DNA from 2 places in the Streptomyces sp. NPDC048600 genome. Region 1 is predicted to be linked to the other one. Evidence: riboswitches for the same ligand, from Rfam matches in the RefSeq annotation. Region 1 holds a riboswitch; the other holds the start of a gene.
What was found. A riboswitch is a leader RNA that binds a small molecule or an ion and turns the genes downstream of it on or off. The one in region 1 is predicted to bind glycine.
Positions count from the first base shown of each region.

Region 2: linked by a shared signal. The riboswitch ahead of gcvP (aminomethyl-transferring glycine dehydrogenase) and the one ahead of gcvT (glycine cleavage system aminomethyltransferase GcvT) in region 1 are both predicted to bind glycine.

Region 1 is NZ_JBVJGZ010000029.1:21,980-33,504, reverse strand. It holds gene ACZ6SQ_RS31030 (enhanced serine sensitivity protein SseB) at 1-467, opposite strand, end outside; gene ACZ6SQ_RS31025 (AAA family ATPase) at 583-1,257, opposite strand; glycine riboswitch at 1,430-1,523, shown strand; glycine riboswitch at 1,524-1,659, shown strand; gene gcvT (glycine cleavage system aminomethyltransferase GcvT) at 1,699-2,817, shown strand; gene gcvH (glycine cleavage system protein GcvH) at 2,928-3,305, shown strand; gene ACZ6SQ_RS31010 (serine hydroxymethyltransferase) at 3,314-4,576, shown strand; gene ACZ6SQ_RS31005 (L-serine ammonia-lyase) at 4,638-6,005, shown strand; gene ACZ6SQ_RS31000 (NADPH-dependent F420 reductase) at 6,275-6,937, opposite strand; gene ACZ6SQ_RS30995 (hypothetical protein) at 7,008-7,229, opposite strand; gene ACZ6SQ_RS30990 (EF-hand domain-containing protein) at 7,302-7,514, opposite strand; gene ACZ6SQ_RS30985 (GNAT family N-acetyltransferase) at 7,683-8,315, shown strand; gene ACZ6SQ_RS30980 (YVTN family beta-propeller repeat protein) at 8,342-9,547, opposite strand; gene ACZ6SQ_RS30975 (polysaccharide deacetylase family protein) at 9,547-10,365, opposite strand; gene ACZ6SQ_RS30970 (ATP-binding protein) at 10,517-11,020, opposite strand; gene ACZ6SQ_RS30965 (enoyl-CoA hydratase/isomerase family protein) at 11,306-11,525, opposite strand, start outside.
Region 2 is NZ_JBVJGZ010000040.1:37,294-48,818, forward strand. It holds gene gcvP (aminomethyl-transferring glycine dehydrogenase) at 116-3,001, opposite strand; glycine riboswitch at 3,176-3,271, opposite strand; gene ACZ6SQ_RS35035 (PRC-barrel domain-containing protein) at 3,385-3,759, shown strand; gene ACZ6SQ_RS35040 (DNA polymerase IV) at 4,063-5,418, opposite strand; gene ACZ6SQ_RS35045 (MerR family transcriptional regulator) at 5,514-6,194, opposite strand; gene ACZ6SQ_RS35050 (bifunctional nuclease family protein) at 6,456-6,929, opposite strand; gene ftsR (transcriptional regulator FtsR) at 7,279-8,016, opposite strand; gene ACZ6SQ_RS35060 (FHA domain-containing protein) at 8,059-9,021, opposite strand; gene ACZ6SQ_RS35065 (DUF881 domain-containing protein) at 9,083-9,913, opposite strand; gene ACZ6SQ_RS35070 (small basic family protein) at 9,919-10,251, opposite strand; gene ACZ6SQ_RS35075 (DUF881 domain-containing protein) at 10,248-11,171, opposite strand; gene ACZ6SQ_RS35080 (sugar phosphate nucleotidyltransferase) at 11,312-11,525, opposite strand, start outside.

The DNA.
Region 1 (11,525 bases):
TCGGGTTCGTACAGGCGGACGCGGCCGCCGCTCGCCGGGCCGTCCAGCGGGGTGCGGCCGGAGCGGCAGAGCTCGGCGACGGCGGCCGGCGGGAGGGGCACGCCGACCACGCCGCCGGGGTTGAGCGCGATGCCGGCCTGCGGGGGCAGACCGCGGGCGAACTCCACGGCGGGGGCGACGGCGTACGACATGTTCGGGCCCGCGCCGAGGCGGAACTGCTCCTCGGAGGTGAAGACCGGGACGTAGGCCTGGCCCTCGATCTCCAGAGTGGGCAGGTCGAGCTCGCCGCTGTCCGGGCCGCCGCCGGACGGCAGCGGCACCCAGACGAAGCTGCGGCCGAGGACCTCGACGAGGCGGGCGCCGGCCGACGGCACGCCGAGGGAGGCGGAGAGCACCTCCTCCAGTTCGTTGCCGGGCCATCCGCCGTGCGGATGCGGGTGCGCCTGCGCCTGCGCCGGGAAGTCCATCTGCTGCCTACCGCCTGCCGTGAACCTGCTGTGGCTGAAAGGCTAACCCGTGCGGACGGCCCGCCCGTCGGCGTGCCCGGCCCGTGGGAACGGACGGGCTCCCACGGCCGGTCCGTCAGCCCGTGAACCCGATCCGGCGCAGGGCGTCCGCGGCGTCCCGGTCGAGCAGGACGGCCGAGCCGCAGCCGCCGGGCAGTGCGCCGCGCTCGACGCGGCGCAGCAGGCGCGCGGCGGCGCCGCGGTGGCGGCGGAAGGCGTAGCGCGAGACGCCGCGGCCGCGCTCGCGCTGGCCCGCCAGGGCCTGCTCGGGGGTGACGTCGAGGAGCAGCAGATGCAGGGTGCCGCCGCGGCGGCGGGCCTCGCGGGAGAGCCAGCCGCGCACCCAGGCCTGGGTGCCGCAGTCGTGCACGACGACGCCCCGGCCGGAGCGCAGGGCGCGGCGCAGTCCGGCGTAGTGGGCGAGGCGGACGAGCGGGCGGTAGACGGCGTACGGCAGGAAGCGGGGGGCGCGGGCGTCGAAGCGGTCGCGGGTGTCCTGGGAGTCGATGCGGGTGCCGGGCACGGCGCGCCGCATCAGGGTGGACTTGCCGCTGCCGGGCAGTCCGGTGATCACGACGAGGTCGGCGGGGCCGAAGAGCAGGGCGTGCGGGCTGCGGCCGGCGCGCTCGCGCAGGTCGCGGACGACGGGTGCGGAGTGTGCGGGGCAGGCGTCCGTGGCCGGGGCACCGGTCCGTGCGGGCAGCGCGAGGGCCGGGCTGGTGGCGTACGGCGTGGTCCTGTTCACCGTGATCGTCCTCCCCTGGGGCGGGTCACGAGACCCTTGCCCATCGAGTGTAAAGAGACGGTAATGGGGTGCGCCTCCGGATTTCGTGTGCGTAGTGCCACAGCCCGGTTACAGATGCGGCCTGCCCTGCTCGGCGGATGCGTGCAATGATGGGCGCGCCAACTGCATACCGGCCGTTTGAATCCGCGCGGGAGAGTCCCCAGTCCGTCTGGGGCGCCGAAGGAGCAAGTCCCTCCCTTGAATCTCTCAGGCCCCGTTACCGCGCGGGCGAGGCACATCTGAAAAGCGGGCCGCTGCCAGCAGTGGTCCCACCCAAGGTGCAAGCCATGTCCTTCCCCCGCGTCACTGTACGTATGTGTACGGGCGGTCATGGCGAACCTCTCAGGTTCCGATGACAGATGGGGAGGAATGACCTCGCCTGTCGTGTACTTGGGAGACGACCGACCGATGAGCAGTACCGAACTGCGCCTTACCGCGCTCGACGCCCTGCATCGCTCGCTGGGCGCGACGATGACCGACTTCGCCGGCTGGGACATGCCGCTGCGTTACGGCTCCGAGCGCGACGAGCACAACGCCGTGCGCACCAGGGCAGGGCTCTTCGACCTCTCGCACATGGGCGAGATCACCGTGACCGGCCCGCAGGCCGCGGCCCTGCTGAACTTCGCGCTCGTCGGCAACATCGCCGCCGTGGGCGTGGGCCGCGCCCGCTACACCATGATCTGCCGGGCCGACGGCGGCATCCTGGACGACCTGATCGTCTACCGGCTGGGCGAGTCCGAGTACATGGTCGTCGCCAACGCCTCCAACGCGCAGGTCGTGCTGGACGCGCTGACCGAGCGCGCGGCCGGCTTCGACGCCGAGGTCCGTGACGACCGTGACGCGTACGCGCTGATCGCCGTCCAGGGCCCGGAGTCCCCCGGCATCCTGAAGTCGCTGACGGACGCCGACCTGGACGGCCTGAAGTACTACGCGGGTCTGCCCGGCACGGTCGCGGGCGTCCCGGCGCTGATCGCGCGCACCGGTTACACCGGCGAGGACGGCTTCGAGCTGTTCGTGAAGCCGGAGCACGCCGTGGCGCTGTGGCAGGCGCTGACGGAGGCGGGCGCGGGGGTCGGCCTGATCCCGTGCGGCCTGTCCTGCCGCGACACGCTGCGCCTGGAGGCGGGCATGCCGCTGTACGGGCACGAGCTGACCACCTCGCTCACCCCCTTCGACGCCGGGCTCGGCCGTGTGGTCAAGTTCGAGAAGGAGGGCGACTTCGTCGGCCGCGAGGCGCTCACCGAGGCCGCCGCGCGCGCCGAGCAGAACCCGCCGCGGGTGCTGGTCGGTCTGGTCGCCGAGGGCCGCCGGGTGCCGCGCGCCGGTTTCGCCGTGGTCGCGGGCGGTGAGGTGATCGGCGAGGTCACCTCCGGCGCTCCCTCCCCCACGCTGGGCAAGCCGATCGCCATGGCGTACGTCGACGCGGCGCACGCGGCGCAGGGCACCGCGGGTGTCGGCGTGGACATCCGGGGCAGCCACGAGCCGTACGAGGTCGTGGCGCTGCCCTTCTACAAGCGTCAGAAGTGACAGTTTCGTAGCACCGCCGCGATGGCGTCGGGCACGTTCGCGCTGCTCACGCACGCCCCGGGCGGTCCCCCCTGCATCAGCATCACCTCGCGTACAGGAGAATTCAGGCCATGAGCAACCCCCAGCAGCTGCGCTACAGCAAGGAGCACGAGTGGCTGTCGGCCGCCGAGGACGGCGTGTCGACGGTCGGCATCACGGAGCACGCGGCGAACGCCCTCGGCGATGTCGTCTACGTCCAGCTCCCGGAGGTCGGTGACACGGTGACCGCGGGCGAGAGCTGCGGCGAGCTGGAGTCGACCAAGTCGGTCAGCGAGCTCTACTCGCCGGTCAGCGGTGAGATCACCGCCGTCAACCAGGACGTCGTGGACGACCCGGCGCTGGTGAACTCCGCCCCGTTCGAGGGCGGCTGGCTGTTCAAGGTCCGCGTCGCGGGCGAGCAGGACGACCTGCTCTCCTCCGACGAGTACTCCGCCTACATCGCCGGCTGAGGAGTCGCATGTCCTCCCTGAACACCCCCCTGCACGAGCTCGACCCGGAGGTCGCCGCGGCGATCGACGCCGAGCTGGTGCGTCAGCAGTCCACGCTCGAGATGATCGCGTCGGAGAACTTCGCTCCGCTCGCCGTCATGGAGGCGCAGGGCTCGGTGCTGACGAACAAGTACGCCGAGGGCTACCCGGGCCGCCGCTACTACGGCGGCTGCGAGCACGTCGACGTCACCGAGCAGATCGCGATCGACCGGATCAAGGACCTGTTCGGCGCCGAGTACGCCAACGTCCAGCCCCACTCGGGTGCCTCCGCGAACCAGGCCGCGCTGTTCGCGATGGCCAAGCCGGGCGACACGATCCTCGGCCTGGACCTGGCGCACGGCGGTCACCTGACCCACGGCATGCGCCTGAACTTCTCGGGCAAGCAGTTCGACGTGGTCGCGTACCACGTGGACGACGCGGGTCTCGTGGACATGGCCGAGGTCGAGCGGCTCGCCAAGGAGCACCGTCCGAAGGTGATCATCGCGGGCTGGTCGGCGTACCCGCGCCAGCTGGACTTCGCGGAGTTCCGCCGGATCGCCGACGAGGTCGAGGCGTTCCTCTGGGTCGACATGGCGCACTTCGCGGGCCTGGTGGCCGCGGGTCTGCACCCGAACCCGGTCGAGCACGCGCACGTGGTGACCTCCACGACGCACAAGACGCTCGGCGGCCCGCGCGGCGGCATCATCCTGGCGAAGAAGGAGTTCGCCAAGAAGCTGAACTCCTCGGTGTTCCCGGGCTTCCAGGGCGGTCCCCTGGAGCACGTGATCGCGGCCAAGGCGGTCTCCTTCAAGGTCGCCGCGGGCGAGGAGTTCAAGGAGCGCCAGCGGCGTACCGTGGACGGTGCCCGTATCCTCGCCGAGCGGCTGACGGCCCCCGACGCCCGTGAGGCGGGGGTGAACGTGCTGTCCGGTGGTACGGACGTGCACCTGATCCTGGTCGACCTGCGCGAGTCCGAGCTCGACGGCCAGCAGGCCGAGGACCGGCTCCACGAGGTCGGCATCACGGCCAACCGCAACGCCGTCCCCAACGACCCGCGGCCGCCGATGGTGACCTCCGGTCTGCGGATCGGCACGCCCGCCCTCGCCACCCGCGGCTTCACGGCCGAGGACTTCGCCGAGGTCGCGGACGTGATCGCGCTGGCGCTGAAGCCGTCGTACGACGCGGAGGCGCTCAAGGCCCGGGTGACGGCTCTCGCCGACAAGCACCCGCTGTACCCCGGCCTGAACAAGTAAGTCCCCGGCGGGGGCACCCGGCGATCCCGGGTGCCCCGCCACCCCGTACTGAGGAGTTTCCGTGGCCATCTCGGTCTTCGACCTGTTCTCGATCGGCATCGGCCCGTCCAGCTCCCACACGGTCGGCCCGATGCGCGCCGCGCGGATGTTCGCGCGCCGGCTGCGCAACGAGGATCTGCTGCCCGCGGTCGTCTCCGTCCGCTGCGAGCTGTACGGCTCGCTGGGCGCGACCGGCCACGGCCACGGCACGCCGAAGGCGGTGCTGCTCGGCCTGGAGGGCGACTCCCCGCGCACGGTGGACGTGGAGACCGCCGACGAGCGGGTGGAGTCGATCAGGTCGCGGGGTCGGCTGAACCTGCTCGGCGAGCACGACATCGCCTTCGACTTCGACCGCGACCTCAAGCTCCACCGGCGCAAGGCCCTGCCGTACCACGCCAACGGCATGACGATCTGGGCGTACGACGCCTCGGGCGCCGAGCTGCTCTCCAAGACCTACTACTCGGTCGGCGGCGGCTTCGTCGTGGACGAGGACGCGGTCGGCGCGGACCGGATCAAGCTCGACGACACGGTCCTGAAGTACCCCTTCCGCACGGGCGACGAGCTGCTGCGCCTGACGAAGGAGACCGGTCTGTCGATCTCCGCGCTGATGCTGGAGAACGAGCGGGCCTGGCGGAGCGAGGAGGAGATCCGCGAGGGGCTACTCGACATCTGGCGTGTGATGCAGGCCTGTGTGTCGCGCGGCATGGCCCGCGAGGGCATCCTGCCGGGCGGTCTGAAGGTGAAGCGGCGGGCCGCGACGACCGCGCGCAAGCTGCGCTCCGAGGGCGACCCGCTGGCGCTGTCGATGGAGTGGATCACGCTCTACGCGATGGCGGTGAACGAGGAGAACGCGGCGGGCGGCCGGGTGGTCACCGCCCCGACGAACGGCGCGGCCGGCATCATTCCCGCCGTCCTGCACTACTACATCAACTTCGTGCCGGGCGCCGACGAGGACGGCGTGGTCCGCTTCCTCCTCGCCGCCGGCGCCATCGGCATGCTCTTCAAGGAGAACGCCTCCATCTCCGGCGCCGAGGTCGGCTGCCAGGGCGAGGTCGGCTCCGCCTGCTCCATGGCCGCGGGCGCCCTCGCGGAGGTCCTCGGCGGCAGCCCCGAGCAGGTCGAGAACGCCGCCGAGATCGGCATGGAGCACAACCTCGGCCTGACCTGCGACCCGGTCGGCGGCCTGGTGCAGATCCCCTGCATCGAGCGCAACGGCATGGCCGCGGTCAAGGCGGTCACCGCGGCCCGCATGGCCATGCGCGGCGACGGCTCGCACAAGGTCTCCCTGGACAAGGTCATCAAGACCATGAAGGACACCGGCGCGGACATGTCGGTGAAGTACAAGGAGACCGCCCGGGGCGGCCTGGCGGTGAACATCATCGAGTGCTGAGGGAACGGGCCCTGATCAGCGCGGTCGTAGCATCTCAGCGCTGATCAGGGCCCTGCCTGCTCACACGGCGCAGCCCCTCGGGTTGCCAGTTGATCGACGCATGTCGAGCGGTCGTTCTCCGAGCCGGCGGGCAGGACGGTCTCGTCGGCTCTCCCCTGCGGCGGGAGTCGGCGCGTCCTGCGTTCCCTCGGGGACGAACACGACCGACTACGCGCCTCGAACCGGTCGTCGGCACCCCGGTCGTCGGCCGCCTTCGGCGGAGGGCTCGCTCAGCCCGTGAACTCCGGTGTGCGCTTCGGGGACGCCTCTGCCAGCGCCTTGCGCACCGCCTCCGTGTCGGCGCGCAGGCCGTAGACCGGGGTGGCGGGCTGCTGGCGCCAGGAGTCGTCCAGGCCGCCCGCGTCGACGGTGTCGAAGCCGAGTTCCTCGACCAGGGCGCGGACCGTGGCCTTGGCGGCCGCGTCGTCGCCCGCTACGGGTACGGCGATCCGGTCGGGGTCGCCGACCGGACGCGGGCGGTCGATGAGGTCCTCGGCGTAGGTGCCGTTGAAGACCTTGATCACCGGGTGGCCGAGATGGCGTTCCGTCCAGCGGCTCTCCGTCAGGCCCTCGTCCTCGATGCCGGCGATCCGGCCGTCTCGTTCGCGCGGGTAGTAGTTGCCGGTGTCGATCACGGCGACGCCCTCGGCGGCCTTCGCGAACAGGTTCGGCGGCAGGTCCGGGACCGCCTTCAGCGGGACCGTCACGACGACGACCTCCGCGTCCCGGGCCGCGTCCTCGACGCGGACGGGGGTCGCGCCCGTCTCCTGCGCGAGGGCCGTGAGGCTCTGCGGGCCACGGGAGTTGGCCACCGCGACCTCGTGGCCGAGGGCGGTGAGCCGCCGGGTGAGGTTGCCGCCGATGTTGCCCGCGCCGATGATGCCTATCTTCATGGCTGACCCTTCCAAGATCGATGCACCTGCATATAACCGTCGGTGGCATCAACCCCGGTACCACCGAGGGCTATTCCGGATTCCCCGGATCAGATCCGTACGACGATCCCGCCGGTGCGCTGGGCCGTGCGGCGGCGGAGGCGGGATCCGTCGGGTCGGTGCCGCCCTCGGCGCAGTCGCGGCCGAGGAAGAGCAGGTCCAGGTTGACGGCGCAGTCCCACTCGTCGTCCTCGTAGTCCCACGCGCCGTTCCCGTTGCGGCATTCGACCCTGCCGTGGATGTCGCTTCCCATGGCGTGGTCCTCACGCACGAAGGGGCGCCCGGCCGGGGAACATCTCCCGGCGGGCGCCCCTCGGAGCACGCGTCACTTGTTCAGGTGGGCCCAGAACTCGTCGAACGACAGCAGCTTGTCGCCGTTCAGGTCGCGGCTGGCGATGATGGCCTCGGCGACGGACTCGGTCACGTTCCAGTCGCCCTGCTGAGCCAGGGCGGCCTTGAACTCGGCCGAGGTGATCTGACCGTCACCGTCCGTGTCGATGCGGTCGAACTGCTTGCGTGCTTCTTCGATGTCGGCCACCGATCCGCCCCTCTTCGTCATACCTTGCCGTCGTACCTGTCGTACGGACGCAGGTCAGACTAACGGCCCGCCGGAGCACCCGGTGCGGCGACCACCGGTAACCACTCGTGTCCGGCGGCTGTGTGTGCGACGGTGATCCTTCCGGTCGGCGGGACACGAGGAGCACAGGTGGAGAGCTTGCGGGACGTTCTCGACGCGGCCGCGCGCGGTGAGTTCCCGCCGCCGGACGGCCGTACGACGGTCGTGCCCCAGCCCTCGCCCCGGGACGCCGGTGTGATGGCCTTCACGGCCCACTCGGTCGTCTTCACCGACGAGGATCCCGGGTGGGTGCACGACACTCTGCGCGCCCTCGACTGCGACGCCCTCGCCGCGACGATGAACCCGCGGTTCCTGGCGGCGCTGCTGGAACGCACGGGCCGTACGACCGAGTGCGTCGACGCGGTGCTGGTCGCCGCCCCGCTGCCGGGTGAGGCGCCGCTGCCGCTGGAGGAGATCTCCGACCCCTGCCATCCACGCGTCGCCTACGCCCGCGAGCGGCGCGACGACGTGCGCGCCTGGACGGCGCGGGGCGGCGTGCTGGTGACCGGCCGGGGCGTCGCCGGGCGACTGGAGGTGTCGGTGGAGATCGACGAGGACGCCCGGCACCGGGGGCTGGGCCGGGCGCTGGTGGCGGCCGCCCGGCACCTCGTCGACGAGCCGCTGTGGGCGCAGGTGGCGCCGGGGAACGCCCGCAGCGCGCGGGCGTTCCGGGCGGCCGGTTTCCGGCAGGTGGGCGCGGAGGCGCTGCTGCGGGTCCGGTAGCTCGGGGCGGGCGCGCCGAGGGGCGCTCAGCGGAAGACGCCGGTGTGCCCGAGGGAGTAGCGGCCCGGCTGCGGGTACACCGCGAGGCCGTGCGGCCCGCTGCCCACCTTGATCCGGGCGAGCTCGGCGCCGGTGCGGGTGTCGATGGCGTACACCTCGGCGTTGTAACGCCCGGACAGCCACAGGACCTTGCCGTCGGCGGAGACGCCGCCCATGTCGGGGCTGCCGCCGCCCGGCAGACGCCACTTCCTGGTGACCTCGCGCCGGGCGAAGTCGAAGACGGAGATCGTGCCCTCGCCCCGGTTGGAGACGTACATCTCGCGCGAGTCCCGGCTGACGTAGAGGCCGTGGGTGCCCTTGCCGGTGGGCAGGAGGGTCGGCTCGGTGAACTTGTCGCCGTCGAGCACCCACATGCCGTCGGCCATCATGTCGGCGATGTAGAACGTGCTGCCGTCGGGGGAGAGCTTCACGTCCTGCGGCATGGCGCCCTCGAAGGGGAGCTTCTGCTGCCCGACCACCTTCATCTTCTCGGTGTCGACCTTGAGCAGTTCCCCGCTGAACTCGCAGGAGACGATGAAGTACCTGCCGTCCATGGAGAAGTCGGCGTGGTTGACGCCGTAGCAGGTGACCGGCTCGGTCCTGACCGTCTTCATGGTGTGCGGGTCGCGGAAGACGAGCTCGCGGTCCAGGGATGCCATGACGACGGCGTACCTGCCGTTGGGCGTGAAGTAGAGGTTGTAGGGGTCGTGGACCTCCACCGGCTCGCCCGCCTTGCCGGTCCCCGGGTCGATCGGGGTGAGCGTGTGGCCGCGGTTGTTGTTGACCCAGAGGGTCTTCAGGTCCCAGGAGGGCACGACGTGCTGCGGCTGCCGGCCCACGCGGATGGTCTCGACGATCTTGTACGTCTCCGGGTCGATCACCGAGACGGTGTCGGACTCGGTGTTGGGGACGTAGACCCGGGAGGGGAAGTCCTTGACGACCGGGGAGAGCAGGCCCGGCCGGTCGGCCGCGTAGACGTCCTTCGGGTCGAGCACGGGCGGCATCCCCGGCAGCCCGTCGACGACGGGGCGCTGCTTCTTCGCGGGCGCGGGCAGGGCCGCGGTCCGGGTCGCGGGCCCACCGCCGCCCTTGTCCCCGGTGCCGCAGGCGGCGACGGCGGCCAGGGCGAGCAGGGCGGCGGTCGCGAGGCACCCGCGGGTCAGGGCGGAGGCGGGCAGGGTGTTTCGGCGCATCAGCTGAGCAACTCCGTGGTGGTGACCGCGCGCAGACCACGGCGGTCGAGTTCGTCCAGTACGGCGGGGAGGGCGGCGACGGTGTCGGCGTATCCGAAGTGCAGGCTCACCACGGAGCCGCCCCGGACGGAGCCGAGCACGGTACGGGCGACCGCGGGGCCGCCGGACCCTGTGAAGTCGAGCGAGTCGACGTCGTACGACAGCAGGTGCGGGTAGCCGGCCCGGTGGGCCAGTCGCTCCACCAGCGGTGAGGCCCGCGCGGCACGGGAGGGCCGGAACCAGCTCCCGATCGAGCCGGTCAGCCGCTTCAGCCGGCCGGCGCAGCCCGTGATCTCGGCGAGGGCCTCGGCCTCGGGCATCGCGTTGATGTCGAGATGGCGCAGGGTGTGGTTGCCCAGCTCGTGGCCGCCGTCCAGCACGCGCCGGGCCAGCGCGGGGTGTTCGTCCAGCCAGGTCCCGACGGCCAGCACGGTGACGCGGGCGTCGTGGCGTTCGGCCTCGGCGAGCAGGGCCCGCGCGGTGGCGGGGTCGCCGCCCCCGTGGAAGGTGAGGGCGACGCGGGGCCGGTCGCGGGGACCGTGGCCGATCTGGGCGGGCTGGGCGGGGAAGCGGCGGGGGCCGGGGGCAGGCGGGGAGGACCGGGGTTCCTGCGGGGACCCGGGGTTCTGCGCGTGCCGCGGCTTCTGTGGCGTCGGCGGCACCGGGTGTGCGGCGGAGCAGCCCGAGCCGAACGCGGCGGCAGCGGTGGCGGTGGCGGCAGCGAGCCCGGCGGCGTTACGGAGGGCCGAGCGGCGGTCGGCGGAGGTCACGAGGACCATTTAACGGAGGATCAGTCCGGAATCAGGTGATTGGCCCGTTCGCCGCCCCGGCCCGGCGTACGGTCCGGCCTGCCGAAGCGTCCGGGGTCCGGCCTGCCGCAGCGTCCGGGGTCCGGCCCGACTCGGGGTTCCACGGTCCCGCGCGTCGCTCTCAGCGGTCGGCGACCCGCATCTCGAACCAGGTGGTCTTGCCGCGGGGCAGCAGATCGACGCCCCAGCGGTCGGACAGCTTGTCGACGAGGAACAGTCCCCGCCCGCTGACGTCCATCTCCTGGACCGGCATCAGACACGGCAGCCCCCGCGAGGGATCGCGCACCTCGACGCGGATCCAGCCCCGCCGGCGGTGCATCCGGAGCCCGAACACTCGGGCACCGGTGTGCCGCACGGCGTTGCCCACGAGCTCCGACACGAGTAACACCACGTCCTCGGTGAGCTTGGGACTGAGCCCCCAGTGCCGCAGCACGACCACCTGGGCCAGTCGGCGGGCCGTGGCCGCGGACTCCGGGCGGGAGGGCAGGGGGATCTCACGCTCCGTCGGGTTGCCGAACAACTCCAGCGCCTTGAGCGCTCGTTCGTCCTCGACCGCAGGCGACCAGCGCGCCGCCGTCGCACGGCTGTGTCCCCGCGGCTGTTCGATGCCCTCCAGCCCCGCCATGCCCCCCATCATGGCCGCCCGCAACGGCTCGCGGGGCCGTTCCTGAGGAATAAGCCCCCCGGAAGCCTTCATTCCGCCGGAATCGATCGGCATATGCCGGAGGCAGTTCGAGGGCCGTCGCGGCCCCTTTGACCTGCGAGGACCATCTGCCCGGCGGCGAAGGACGGGCTCCCCCGAGGGGAGCGGCTTAAGGCTGCCTTAAGGCTTCCATAATCCGCCCCATCGAGGGACCCGGATCAGACACCCCGTCAAGTGCAAGAGGACCGAGGGGGATTCACAGGGTTCTCAGAGGAACTTCGCCTTGCCCGGCCCCTCTTCCACGAAGCTGCGCATGCCGCGCTCGCGGTCCTCGGTGGCGAACAGCCCGGCGAACCAGTTGCGCTCCACGGCCAGCCCCGTGTCGATGTCGGACTCCAGCCCCACGTCGACCGACTCCTTGGCGGCGCGCAGCGCCAGCGCCGGACCCTGGGCGAGCTTCGCGGCCCAGGCGTGCGCCTCGGTGTAG
Region 2 (11,525 bases), on a different contig from region 1:
CAGGTCGCTTCATCGACATGCGGTGCCGGCCCCGTACGCGGAGAGGCCCCACCCCCGAGGGGGCAGGGCCTCTCCGTGACCGATCTCAGGGCCTCGGGCCCCGGACCACCGGCCGTCAGTCCTCGTACGCGTCCAGCGGCGGGCAGGAGCACACCAGGTTCCGGTCACCGAACGCCTGGTCGATCCGGCGCACCGGCGGCCAGTACTTGTCGGCCACCGACACACCGGCCGGGAACACGGCCTCCTCGCGGGAGTACGCGTGCGCCCACTCCCCGCCCAGCGCGCCCGCGGTGTGCGGGGCGTTGTACAGCGGGTTGTCCTCGGCGGGCCACTCGCCCGCGCCGACCTTCTCGATCTCCGCGCGGATGGCGATCATCGCGTCGCAGAACCGGTCCAGCTCGATGATGTCCTCGGACTCGGTCGGCTCGATCATCAGCGTGCCGGCCACCGGGAAGGACATGGTCGGCGCGTGGAAGCCGTAGTCGATGAGCCGCTTGGCGACGTCGTCCACGCTCACGCCGGTCGCCTTGGTCAGCGGCCGCAGGTCGATGATGCACTCGTGCGCGACGAGCCCGCCGGGGCCGGTGTACAGCACCGGGAAGTGCGGCTCCAGGCGCTTGGCGATGTAGTTCGCGGAGAGCACGGCCACCTGCGTGGCACGCTTCAGGCCCTCGCCGCCCATGAGCCGGACGTACGCCCACGAGATCGGCAGGATGCCCGCGGAACCCCACGGGGCGGCCGAGATCGGCCCGACGCCCGTCTCCGGGCCGGCGGACGGCTGGAGCGGGTGGTTGGGCAGGTACGGCGCGAGGTGGGACCGGACGGCCACCGGACCGACACCCGGGCCACCGCCGCCGTGCGGGATGCAGAACGTCTTGTGCAGGTTGAGGTGCGAGACGTCGCCGCCGAAGTGACCCGGCTTGGCCAGGCCCACCAGGGCGTTGAGGTTGGCGCCGTCGACGTACACCTGGCCGCCGGCCTCGTGCACCTGGGCGCAGATGTCGGCGACGTGCTCCTCGAACACACCGTGCGTCGACGGGTAGGTGATCATCAGCACCGACAGCTGGTCGCGGTACTGCTCGATCTTCGCCCGCAGGTCCTCGACGTCGATCTCGCCGTCCTCGGCGGTCTTCACGACGACGACCTTCATGCCCGCCATCACCGCGCTGGCGGCGTTGGTGCCGTGCGCGGAGGACGGGATCAGGCAGATGGTCCGCTGCTCGTCGCCGTTGGCGCGGTGGTACCCGCGGACGGCGAGCAGACCGGCCAGCTCACCCTGCGAGCCCGCGTTGGGCTGGAGGCTGACCTTGTCGTAGCCGGTGACCTCGGCGAGGCGGTCCTCCAGCTCGTGGATGAGCGTGAGGTAGCCCTCGGCCTGCTCCTCGGGCGCGAAGGGGTGCAGCTGACCGAACTCGGGCCAGGTGACCGGCTCCATCTCGGTGGTCGCGTTGAGCTTCATGGTGCAGGAGCCCAGCGGGATCATGCCGCGGTCCAGCGCGTAGTCGCGGTCGGACAGCTTGCGCAGGTAGCGCAGCATCGCCGTCTCGGAGCGGTGCTGGTGGAAGACGGGGTGGGCGAGGTAGTCGTCGGTGCGCAGCAGCACGGCCGGCAGCGCGTCCTCGGTGGCCGCGTCCAGCGCCGCAACGTCGCCCTCGACGCCGAAGGCCGCCCAGACCGCGGCGAGCTGCTCGCGGGTGGTGGTCTCGTCGCAGGAGAGCGACACCTGGTCGGCGTCGACGAGGTGCAGGTTGACACCGTTCGCCCGCGCGGCGGCGGCGACCTCGGCGGCACGGCCGGGCACGCGCGCGGTGACCGTGTCGAAGAACGCGCCGTGCACCAGCTCGACACCGCCGCCGGCCAGGCCCGCGGCGAGGATCGTGGCGTAGCGCTGGGTGCGCCGTGCGATGCCCTTCAGCCCCTCGGGGCCGTGGTAGACGGCGTACATGCCGGCCATCACGGCGAGGAGCACCTGGGCGGTGCAGATGTTGCTGGTGGCCTTCTCACGGCGGATGTGCTGCTCACGCGTCTGCAGGGCCAGCCGGTACGCCTTGTTCCCGTCCGCGTCCACGGACACGCCGACGAGGCGGCCGGGCAGGCTGCGCGCGAACTTCTCGTGCACGGCCATGTAGCCGGCGTGCGGTCCGCCGAAGCCCATCGGCACACCGAAGCGCTGGGTCGTGCCGATCGCGATGTCCGCGCCCAGCTCGCCCGGCGACTTCAGCAGCGTCAGCGCGAGCAGGTCGGCGGCTACGGTCACCAGCGCGCCGAGCTCATGGGCCTGGTCGATGACCGGCTTGATGTCCCGCACGGCACCGGAGGCGCCCGGGTACTGGACCAGCACACCGTTGATCTCGCGCCCGGCGATCTCGGCCGGGATGCCCTCGCTCAGGTCGGCGACGACGACCTCGACACCGGTCGGCTCGGCGCGGGTCTCGATCACGGCGATCGTCTGCGGCAGCACGTCCGCGTCGATCAGGAAGAGGCCCTTCTTGTTCTTGCCCATGCGCCGGGACAGCGCCATGGCCTCGGCGGCCGCGGTGCCCTCGTCCAGCAGGGAGGCGCCGGAGGTGGGCAGGCCGGTCAGCTCGGCGACCATGGTCTGGAAGTTCAGCAGCGCCTCGAGGCGGCCCTGCGAGATCTCGGGCTGGTACGGGGTGTATGCCGTGTACCAGGCCGGGTTCTCCATGACGTTGCGCAGGATCACCGGCGGCGTGAAGGTGCCGTAGTAGCCCAGACCGATCATGGAACCGAGGACCTGGTTGCGGTCGGCCAGCGAGCGCAGCTCGGCGAGCACCTCGGCCTCGGTCCGCGCGCCCGGCAGGTCCAGGGCATCGGCGTTCTTGATCACATCGGGTACCGCGGCGGCGGTGAGCTCGTCGAGGGAGCCGTAACCGACGTGCGCGAGCATCTTGGCCCGCGCCTCCTGGTCGGGCCCGATGTGGCGCTGCTCGAAGGGAATGCCCTGTTCGAGCTCGGAGAGCGGCGTGCGCTGGGCGGTCATTGCGGAGGCCTCCTGGTCTGACGCGACCTTCGAGGGGTACCACGGCGCTGGTACCCCGACGGCCTCCCCCTCTGTCATCTCAACCTGAGAGCTTCACCGGACGCCTCGATGGCACCCGGCTTTCACCGTCGGTGAGAGCGGACCGTGAACACCCGCCCTGCTTTCCAGAGTGACCTCGTCCGTGCGGTACGTGGGCCTGAGAGATTCCGGGGAGGATTTGCTCCTTCGGCGCCTCCGACAACTACCGGAGGACTCTCCCGCACGGGGTCAGCAGCCTCTGCAAGCCTACCAGCGCGGTTCCCGAGCGGGCCTTCGAGTGGCCGGGGTCACCAATGTGCTCTTTCGTAGTGCTTACGGATGAGTGCCGACCAAGTGGAGGGCTCGTGCAGACCGACATCGATCCGCGCAACCTGATCGGCCGCAAGGCGTTCGACCGCAACGGCACGAAGATCGGCACGATCGACGAGGTGTACCTCGACGACGCGACCGGTGTGCCGGAATGGGCGGCCATACGCACCGGCCTCTTCTCCAGGGACGCCTTCGTCCCCCTGGAGCCCAGCGAACTGATCGAGGGCACACTCCACGTCCCCTTCGAGCGAGCCCTGATCAAGGACGCACCCGACTTCGGAGTGGGCCGCCATCTCTCCCCCGAACAGGAACTCCAGCTCTACCACCACTACGGCCTGGACGTGGCCCCACCTCCCCCGCTCCCCGACCGCGACTTCGGAAACATCGCAGGCAAGGAAGACCCCGCCTAACCCACCCCTCCCCCACCAAGAGGACCCGGGGCCCGCAACCATGCCTTCCTAAGGGGCGCGGGAAACTGCACAACCAACCACCCACGACCCGCAGCCGAAGTCCGAGTAGCCCCACCCATCCCCCACCACCCCTAAGAGGCGCGGGGAACTGCGCAACCAGCCACCCGACCCGCAGCCGAAACCGCCCCACACCCCCACCACAAGGCAGCACCACCACCCCCTAAGGGGCGCGGGGAACTGCGCAACAGCCACAACCGGCCCGCAGCCGAACCCCTCCACGCCAGGGCGCACACCCGTCGACCACTACGCCCAGGCACCCCGCCCGGCAGGGCCCCGCACCAGCGGCAACGGCTCCGCCACAGAAAGAGCAGGGTCCTCGACCCTGAACGTCCGCACCCGCCCCACCTCCGACGTCGGCGTCTCGAACCGCACCGTGACCCGCCCCAGACCACTGCCCTGCACCCACCCGTGCCCGTGCTCGGCGTGGTGGACGTCGCGCCCCGGGGCCCACCGCCGCTCCTGAGGCTCCTCGGCCTCCTTCGGCCGTTCCTCGCCCGACTCCTCCTCGGCCGCCTGCTCAGCCTCCTCCGCGGCCTGCGCGAACAGGTCCTCCTGGGTGAAGTCGGCCAGGCCGCTCACCCCGACCCCGAGCAGCCGCACCCCACCCGTGGTGTCGACGGCCTCCAGCAGCCGCAGCGCGGCCTCCCGCACCACCACCGGGTCGTCGGTGGGCCCCCGCAACGTCTCGGACCGGGTCAGGGTCGAGAAGTCGTACCGCCGCACCTTGAGCTGGATCGTCCGCCCGGACAGCCCGGCCCCCCGCAGCCGCCGTACGCAGCGGTCGGCCAGCCGCTGCACCTCCAGCCCGACCCGCACCCGGTCGTGGATGTCCACGTCGTAGGTGTCCTCGACGGACACCGACTTGGTCTCCCGCTCGGCCACCACGGACCGCTCGTCGCGCGCGAGCGCCATCGCGTACAGCGCGTGCCCGTGCGCCTTGCCGACCAGCCGCACCAGCTCGTCCTCACCGGCCTCGGCGAGCTCCCCGACCGTGTGGATGCCCGCCCGTCTCAGGTGGTCGCCCGTCGCGGGCCCCACCCCGGGCAGCGTCCGCACGGACATCGGCCCGAGCAGCGCCCGCTCGGTGCCCGGCTCGATCAGCACCAGCCCGTCCGGTTTGGCCTGCTCGGAGGCGATCTTCGCCAGCATCTTGGAGGCCGCAAGCCCGACCGAGCCCGTGAGCCCGGTGACGGCCCGTATGTCCGCGCGCAGCTTGGCCCCGCTCAGCCGTGCCGAACCGGCGTCCCAGGCCGCCTCACCGGCCTCCAGGTCCACGAACGCCTCGTCCAGGCTCAGCGGCTCCACCAGCGGCGACAAGGCCCGCAGCAGCGTCATCACCTGCTCGCTGACCGCCCGGTACAGCGCGAACCTCGGCACCAGATACGCGGCGTTGGGCGCCAGCCGCCGCGCCTGAGCCATCGGCATCGCCGAGTGCACCCCGAACACCCGGGCCTCGTACGAGCAGGTCGCCACCACCCCGCGCGGCCCGAGCCCGCCCACGATCACGGCCTTCCCGCGCAGACTCGGCTTGGACGCCTGCTCCACCGAGGCGAAGAAGGCATCCATGTCGAGATGCAGGATCGTGGGCGCGGTTCTCACATCTCCGATGCTGCACCACACCACTGACAATGCCCCGGCGCAGGGCGGAGAGTCTCACCTGGGGCGCTGCCGGAACTCGACGTTCCAGCCGCGGGCTACACCGCCTTGTTGCGCCGCCGGGCCAGTTCGTCCGCCGGGTTGTGCCCGACGAGCGTCTCCCCGGTGTCGATGCGCTCCCCGTGAAGCTGGGACAGCGCGCTCTCGACGTCCCGCCAGACCACGCCGACGGCGATCCCGAAAACGCCCTGACCGCCCTGCAGCAGGGCGTGCACCTCGTCGGGCGAGGTGCACTCGTAGACGGTGGCGCCGTCGCTCATCAGCGTCATGCGCTCCAGATCGCGGAACCCGCGCTCACGCAGATGCTGGACGGCGCTGCGGATGTTCTGGAGCGAGACCCCGGTGTCCAGGAACCGCTTGACGATCTTCAGGACGACGACGTCCCGGAAGCTGTAGAGCCGCTGTGTCCCCGACCCGTATGCGGGCCGCACGCTGGGCTCGACCAGTCCGGTGCGCGCCCAGTAGTCCAGTTGGCGGTAGGTGATGCCGGCGGCCGCACAGGCCGTCGGACCCCGGTAGCCGACCTCCTCGGCCGCCCCCTGCGCCGCCCCGCCGTCGGGCACGGCCGTGGGCCGTTGAGCGGTATGACCGGACGCGCTGCCGTGATCGGGACATCCGCGGCTGGAGTGCAGCCGAGAGCCCTGGGGAGGGTACGGGCCGCTCTCCCCCAGACCGCGTCCGGGGGCACCCCCAGCCGTACCGTCGCCGCTGCTTCTCACGCCGACCTCCGTCCTTGACCTGCCCTCTCGACGGTAGGCAGTCACCAAGGGTGCGTCAACGATCGCCACACTCGGCACGCCGAGTGATAATCACCCTAGGAGTGGTTTCCCGTGCCCCACCGCGGGGAAAGGCTAGCCGAATGCACTCGCGGGAGGCCGCAGGACGCTCTCAATCGCCGCTGGCATGTGCCGAGGCGGCGGTGTCCCCGGACGGCCCGTCGAGCACTGCAGACATCCTCCGGGCGCCGGTCCGACCGCGCCTCACTGGCTGCTGGTGCCGAAGTCCTCGGGCGAGATCTGGTCGAGAAACTCGCGGAACTTCTCGACCTCGTCCTCCTGCTCGTCCGGGATCGCGATCCCCGCGTCGTCCAGCACCCCGTCACTGCCATAGATCGGCGTTCCGGTGCGCAGGGCCAGCGCTATGGCGTCGGACGGCCTGGCGCTCACCTCGACCCCGCTGGCGAAGACCAGCTCGGCGTAGAAGACGCCCTCACGCAGGTCCGTGATGCGCACCTCGGTGAGCTCCTGGCCGACGGCCTCCAGCACGTCCTTGAACAGGTCGTGAGTGAGCGGCCGTGCGGGGGCCATGCCCTGCTGCGCGAAGGCGATGGCCGTCGCCTCCCCCGGCCCGATCCAGATGGGGAGGTAGCGGTCGCCTCCCACTTCGCGCAGGAGCACGATCGGTTGGTTGGAGGGCATTTCGACCCGGACACCTACGACATCGAGCTCGTTCACACAGCAACCCTAGGCCGTGCCCGGGACGTTTGGGTAGTCGGGCCCGGCACAGGAGGCTGTTCCCGCGGGGCGTGGGACGCCGCGAAGGCGACCGATCCGGTCACCCACCAGCCCGGGAGCCGCCCGATGATCCACTCCGCGGCCGACCCGGGGAAACGCCCTTCCGAGCCGGCGCCGTCCGGGCCTCGGACCTCATGCCCGGTCCGTCGACACCCGGGCCACCGGCCCACGCCGGGTTCGTCACCGCTCTAACCGCGAGGCCGTTCCCGCCCCGGTCACCGAGCGGCACCATGGCCGCACGCCCGACCCCGTCGGGACCCCGTCTCCGGTCCCGGCGGGCGGCCATGCCTCAGGGCAGGCGCACCCCGAGCGCCGTCTGCACCAGCGCCGAATGCAGCTTCACCGTGAGCCCGGCCAGCTCCTTCGTACGGGCCTCCGCATGGGCCCTGGTCTGCGGATTGCGGTGACGCCTGAGCGGAGCCACCACCTGGTCCACCAGCCCGGCCTCACGGTCGGCGGTCGCCTTCATCACCCGCAGGTGCCGCGGCTCGATCCCGAACCGCCCCAGCTCGGCCACCAGGGTCGCCACGGTCACCGTCTCGGCGTCGTACACGCCCTCCGGCAGCGGTGAGATCAGCCCGTAGGACTCCCATTCCACCAGCTCGGACTCCTCGATCCCGGCCGCGGCGAGCAGCTCCGCCCGCCCGATCCGGGCCGCCGTGGGCCCCTCCGCTGCCTCCGGCAGGGCCTCGCCGTCGCGCTGACGGCCGACGGCCGGAAGCCGCACGTCCTCGCCGCGCGCCACGGCTTCGAGATACTCGCGAATCACCTTGAGCGGCAGATAGTGGTCCCGCTGCATCCGCAGCACATGACCGAGACGCTCGACGTCACTCACGCTGAACTTGCGGTACCCCGAAGGGGTGCGCTGCGGTTCGATGAGCCCCTCCGCCTCCAGGAAACGAATCTTGGAGATGGTGACTTCGGGGAACTCGTCGCGCAGCGCGTTCAGCACCGTGCCGATGCTCATCAGTCCACTGTCCGCCGCGGCGGTGCCACTCCCGGCACCGCCGCTCGGTGTTTGAAGCATGGACCTTCCCTGGGGGTCCCCCGGACCTGGGTCCGGGGCGGGTCAGATGCCCTGGCGGCTCGCGTAGAAGACGAGCCGGTACTTACCGATCTGCACCTCGTCGCCGTTGTGCAGGCCTACCTGGTCGATCCGCTCGCGGTTGACGTACGTGCCGTTCAGGCTGCCCACGTCGGCGACGGTGAACGAGCCGTCGGGGCTGCGCCGGAACTCCACGTGGCGGCGCGAGACCGTCACGTCGTCCAGGAAGATGTCGCTCTGCGGGTGCCGGCCGGCCGTGGTCAGCTCGCCGTCCAGCAGGAAGCGGCTGCCCGAGTTCGGACCGCGGCGCACGACCAGCAGCGCCGAACCCAGCGGCAGCGCGTCGACCGCGGCCTGCGCCTCGGGCGACAGCGCCGGCACCTGCGTCTGGCCGGTCACCTCGGCGTCGTAGGCCTCGAGCCCGCTGATGGAGATCGTGGACGTCGTCTCGGACGGACGCTCCGGGGCCGCGCCTGCCCGCAGCGGAGCACCGCAGTTGGAGCAGAAGCGGCTGTTCTCCGGGTTGCGGTTACCGCACCTCTGGCACACCAGGGCCGACATGGACGGATCCTCCTGCCGCGGCTGCCCCGCCGGGGCGTTGGACGCGTACGGGTCGGCGGCATATCCTCCACCCGCACCTGGGGTCGACGGTTGGCCGAAACCTATGCCGCCCACCTGGGCAGGGTCAACCGACGGCGCGCCCGGACCGCCGGAAATGTCGCCGCCCGGACCAGCGACCTGGTCACGGAACAGCGGCCGCTGGCCTTCGGCGTCGGGCTGGGCGCGATGACGAGCGGTGGCGCTGTTGTCGCCGCCGTCTCGCGCGCTCTTGCCGAACAACTTCGCAAACAACTTCACGGGCGATTCCCCTTGACCGAAATAGACCCGCCCGTGGGGCAGGACGAACCCTGACTGCACACTCTGGCCGAGTCGGACATCATGACAACGTCCGTAACCACCAGACAGTTTCCACCACGCACCACCCATTCGGTGCGGCGACCCCCCGCAACCTCTTGCCCTCGACGGACGCCCCCCATGCACCCCCGGTTCACTGGGAGGACGACCGAGCGTAGTCAGGCTGCTTCGCGGGCCGCAAGGCGTCCACGATGATCTTGTCCGAACGCTCAACCGTAACGGTGGCCTGCTCCTTCTCCAGCGTCTGCACCACGCCTCCTGGGATGTTGAGTGCCGGTTCGAGGTCCTGAGGCTTGCCGATGACCTGGAAACGATAGGGCGCGTTGATCTTGTTCCCGTCGACGCTCACAGAGTTGCCGGAATCCGTGAGGTACGTCCCGGCCACCACCCGCACGCCGTTCACCTGGATCGCCTCGGCACCGGCCGCGCGCAGCTCCTGGACGGCGTCGAGCAGCATGTCGGCCTCGACGGTGCCCTTCGTGTCGTCGATCGTCATCGTGATACCGGGCCCCTGGGCGGCCACCGTGCCCGCCAGGATGCCGAGTTGCCTCTCCTTCTCGATCGTCTGCCTGCGGGCCTCCTCCGCCTGGTCGGAGCTGTTCTCCAGCTCGTCCCGCTGCTTCTCGAGACCCTGCTTCTCGTCCTCAAGACGCTGAGTACGGTCATCCAGTTCATCGAGGATGCGCACAAGATCTTCCTGGCGCGCTCCGCGCAGGGCGGTGTCGTCGTCGCTGTTGGACGCGACCTGCACGGCGAGACCGAAGCCCAGACCGAACAACAGCAGGGCGACGATGAGTTGGGCCCGGCTGACACGCGGCGGCCACAGCCCCTTCACCAGCCGCTGGCGACCCGTGAGCACGGGCTCCGCCGGCTCCTCCGCGGGCTCGACGGGAGGCGCCACGGGCACCTCTTCGGGCAGTTCCTTGCGCAGCCGGTTCTCGGCCGTCTCGTCCTGGTCGCTCATCGGCCTCACGCCCGGAAGACGTGACGGCGGATCGCGGCCGCGTTGGAGAAGATCCGGATGCCGAGCACGACCACCACACCCGTGGACAGCTGCGCGCCCACGCCCAGCTTGTCCCCGAGGAACACGATCAGGGCGGCGACCACGACGTTCGACAGGAACGACACCACGAAGACCTTGTCGTCGAAGATCCCGTCGAGCATGGCCCGCAGACCGCCGAACACGGCGTCCAGCGCCGCCACGACGGCGATCGGCAGATAAGGCTCGACCACCGCCGGAACCTCAGGCCGGACCAACAGGCCGGCCACGACTCCCACGACGAGGCCCAGTACGGCGATCACGATGTGCCCTTCTCAGCTTGCGGCTGTGCTGTCTCGGTTATCGGCTGTGCGGTACGGACGATCACGCTGGGCGCGGCGGGCAACCGCAGCTCGTCCTCCGACGAGATGGCGGTACGGATCCCGTAGCTCTCCTGGAGGACATGCAGATACACACCGTCCGCGCTGTCCTGGAAGGCGGTCTTGAGCCCCTTGCCGTCCCCCACCGCGAGCACCGTGTACGGCGGCACCAGCGGCCTGTTGTCGACCAGTATCGCGTCGCCCGCGGCCCTGATCGCGGACAGCGCCGTCAGCCGCTGCCCGTTGATGGAGACGGCCTCGGCGCCCGATTCCCACAGCCCGTTCACCACGCGCTGGAGATCACGGTCGCGCACCCGGCCCGTGTCGGAGAAGCTGGACGTCCCTCGCGGATTGGCGTCCCCGCCGTCGGAGGTCCCCTTGGCGTCGTCGACGACCAGCTTCACGCCGGGCCCGTGGACCTCCACGGCACCCGACAGGACGCCCACCAGATCCGCCTGGCCGCTGCCGCCGCTGTCCTTGAGTGCCTCGCGCTGCCGCGCGCCCACGTCGTCCCGCAGCTCGTCCACGGACTTCTCGAGCTCGTCCGCGGCGTCGGTCTCGCGCCCGATGCGGTCGATCAGCTCCTCGCGCTCCTTGGCCACCACAGGGGCCGCGACCCGCGCCTGTGCGGCGCCCACGGTCACCACGAGGGCCGCGAGCACCAGACCGGCGGCCAGGCCCAGCTTCGCCCGGAGTGTCCTGGGCAGTCCCCCCTCGCCGGCGGCGGCCTTGCGGGCCGTAGCCTCCGCGTAGCCGTCGTCCAGGCTGTGATCCATCACGTTGGTGAGCAGCGACATGGACGCGTCCGGACGCGGGGCGCGCGTCGGACTGCTCCGAACGGGGGGCTGCGACATGCCGCACATCGTCGCACGTCGTGGCCGGTACCTCCGAATGGCCCCACGGACGTGCCGGACAGGCGCCCAGAGGGCACCTGTCCGGCACGCGCGCGTGGCGCCTTCTCACCGTCCGGCGAACACCGCCGGACGCCCCGCGGACCGCGCTGTCACCGCCCGGCGCTGTCCACCACGGCCGACCACTCGTCGAGCAGGGCCTGCGCCGACGCGTCGTCCGGCCCCTCCGCCCACAGATGGGTGACGGCCTCGGCCGGGTCGGGCAGGACCATGACCCAGCGCCCGTCCGTCTCCACGACCCGTACACCGTCCGTGGTGTCCACGAAGCGGTCTCCGGCCTCCTCGACGACCCTCCGCATCACGAGA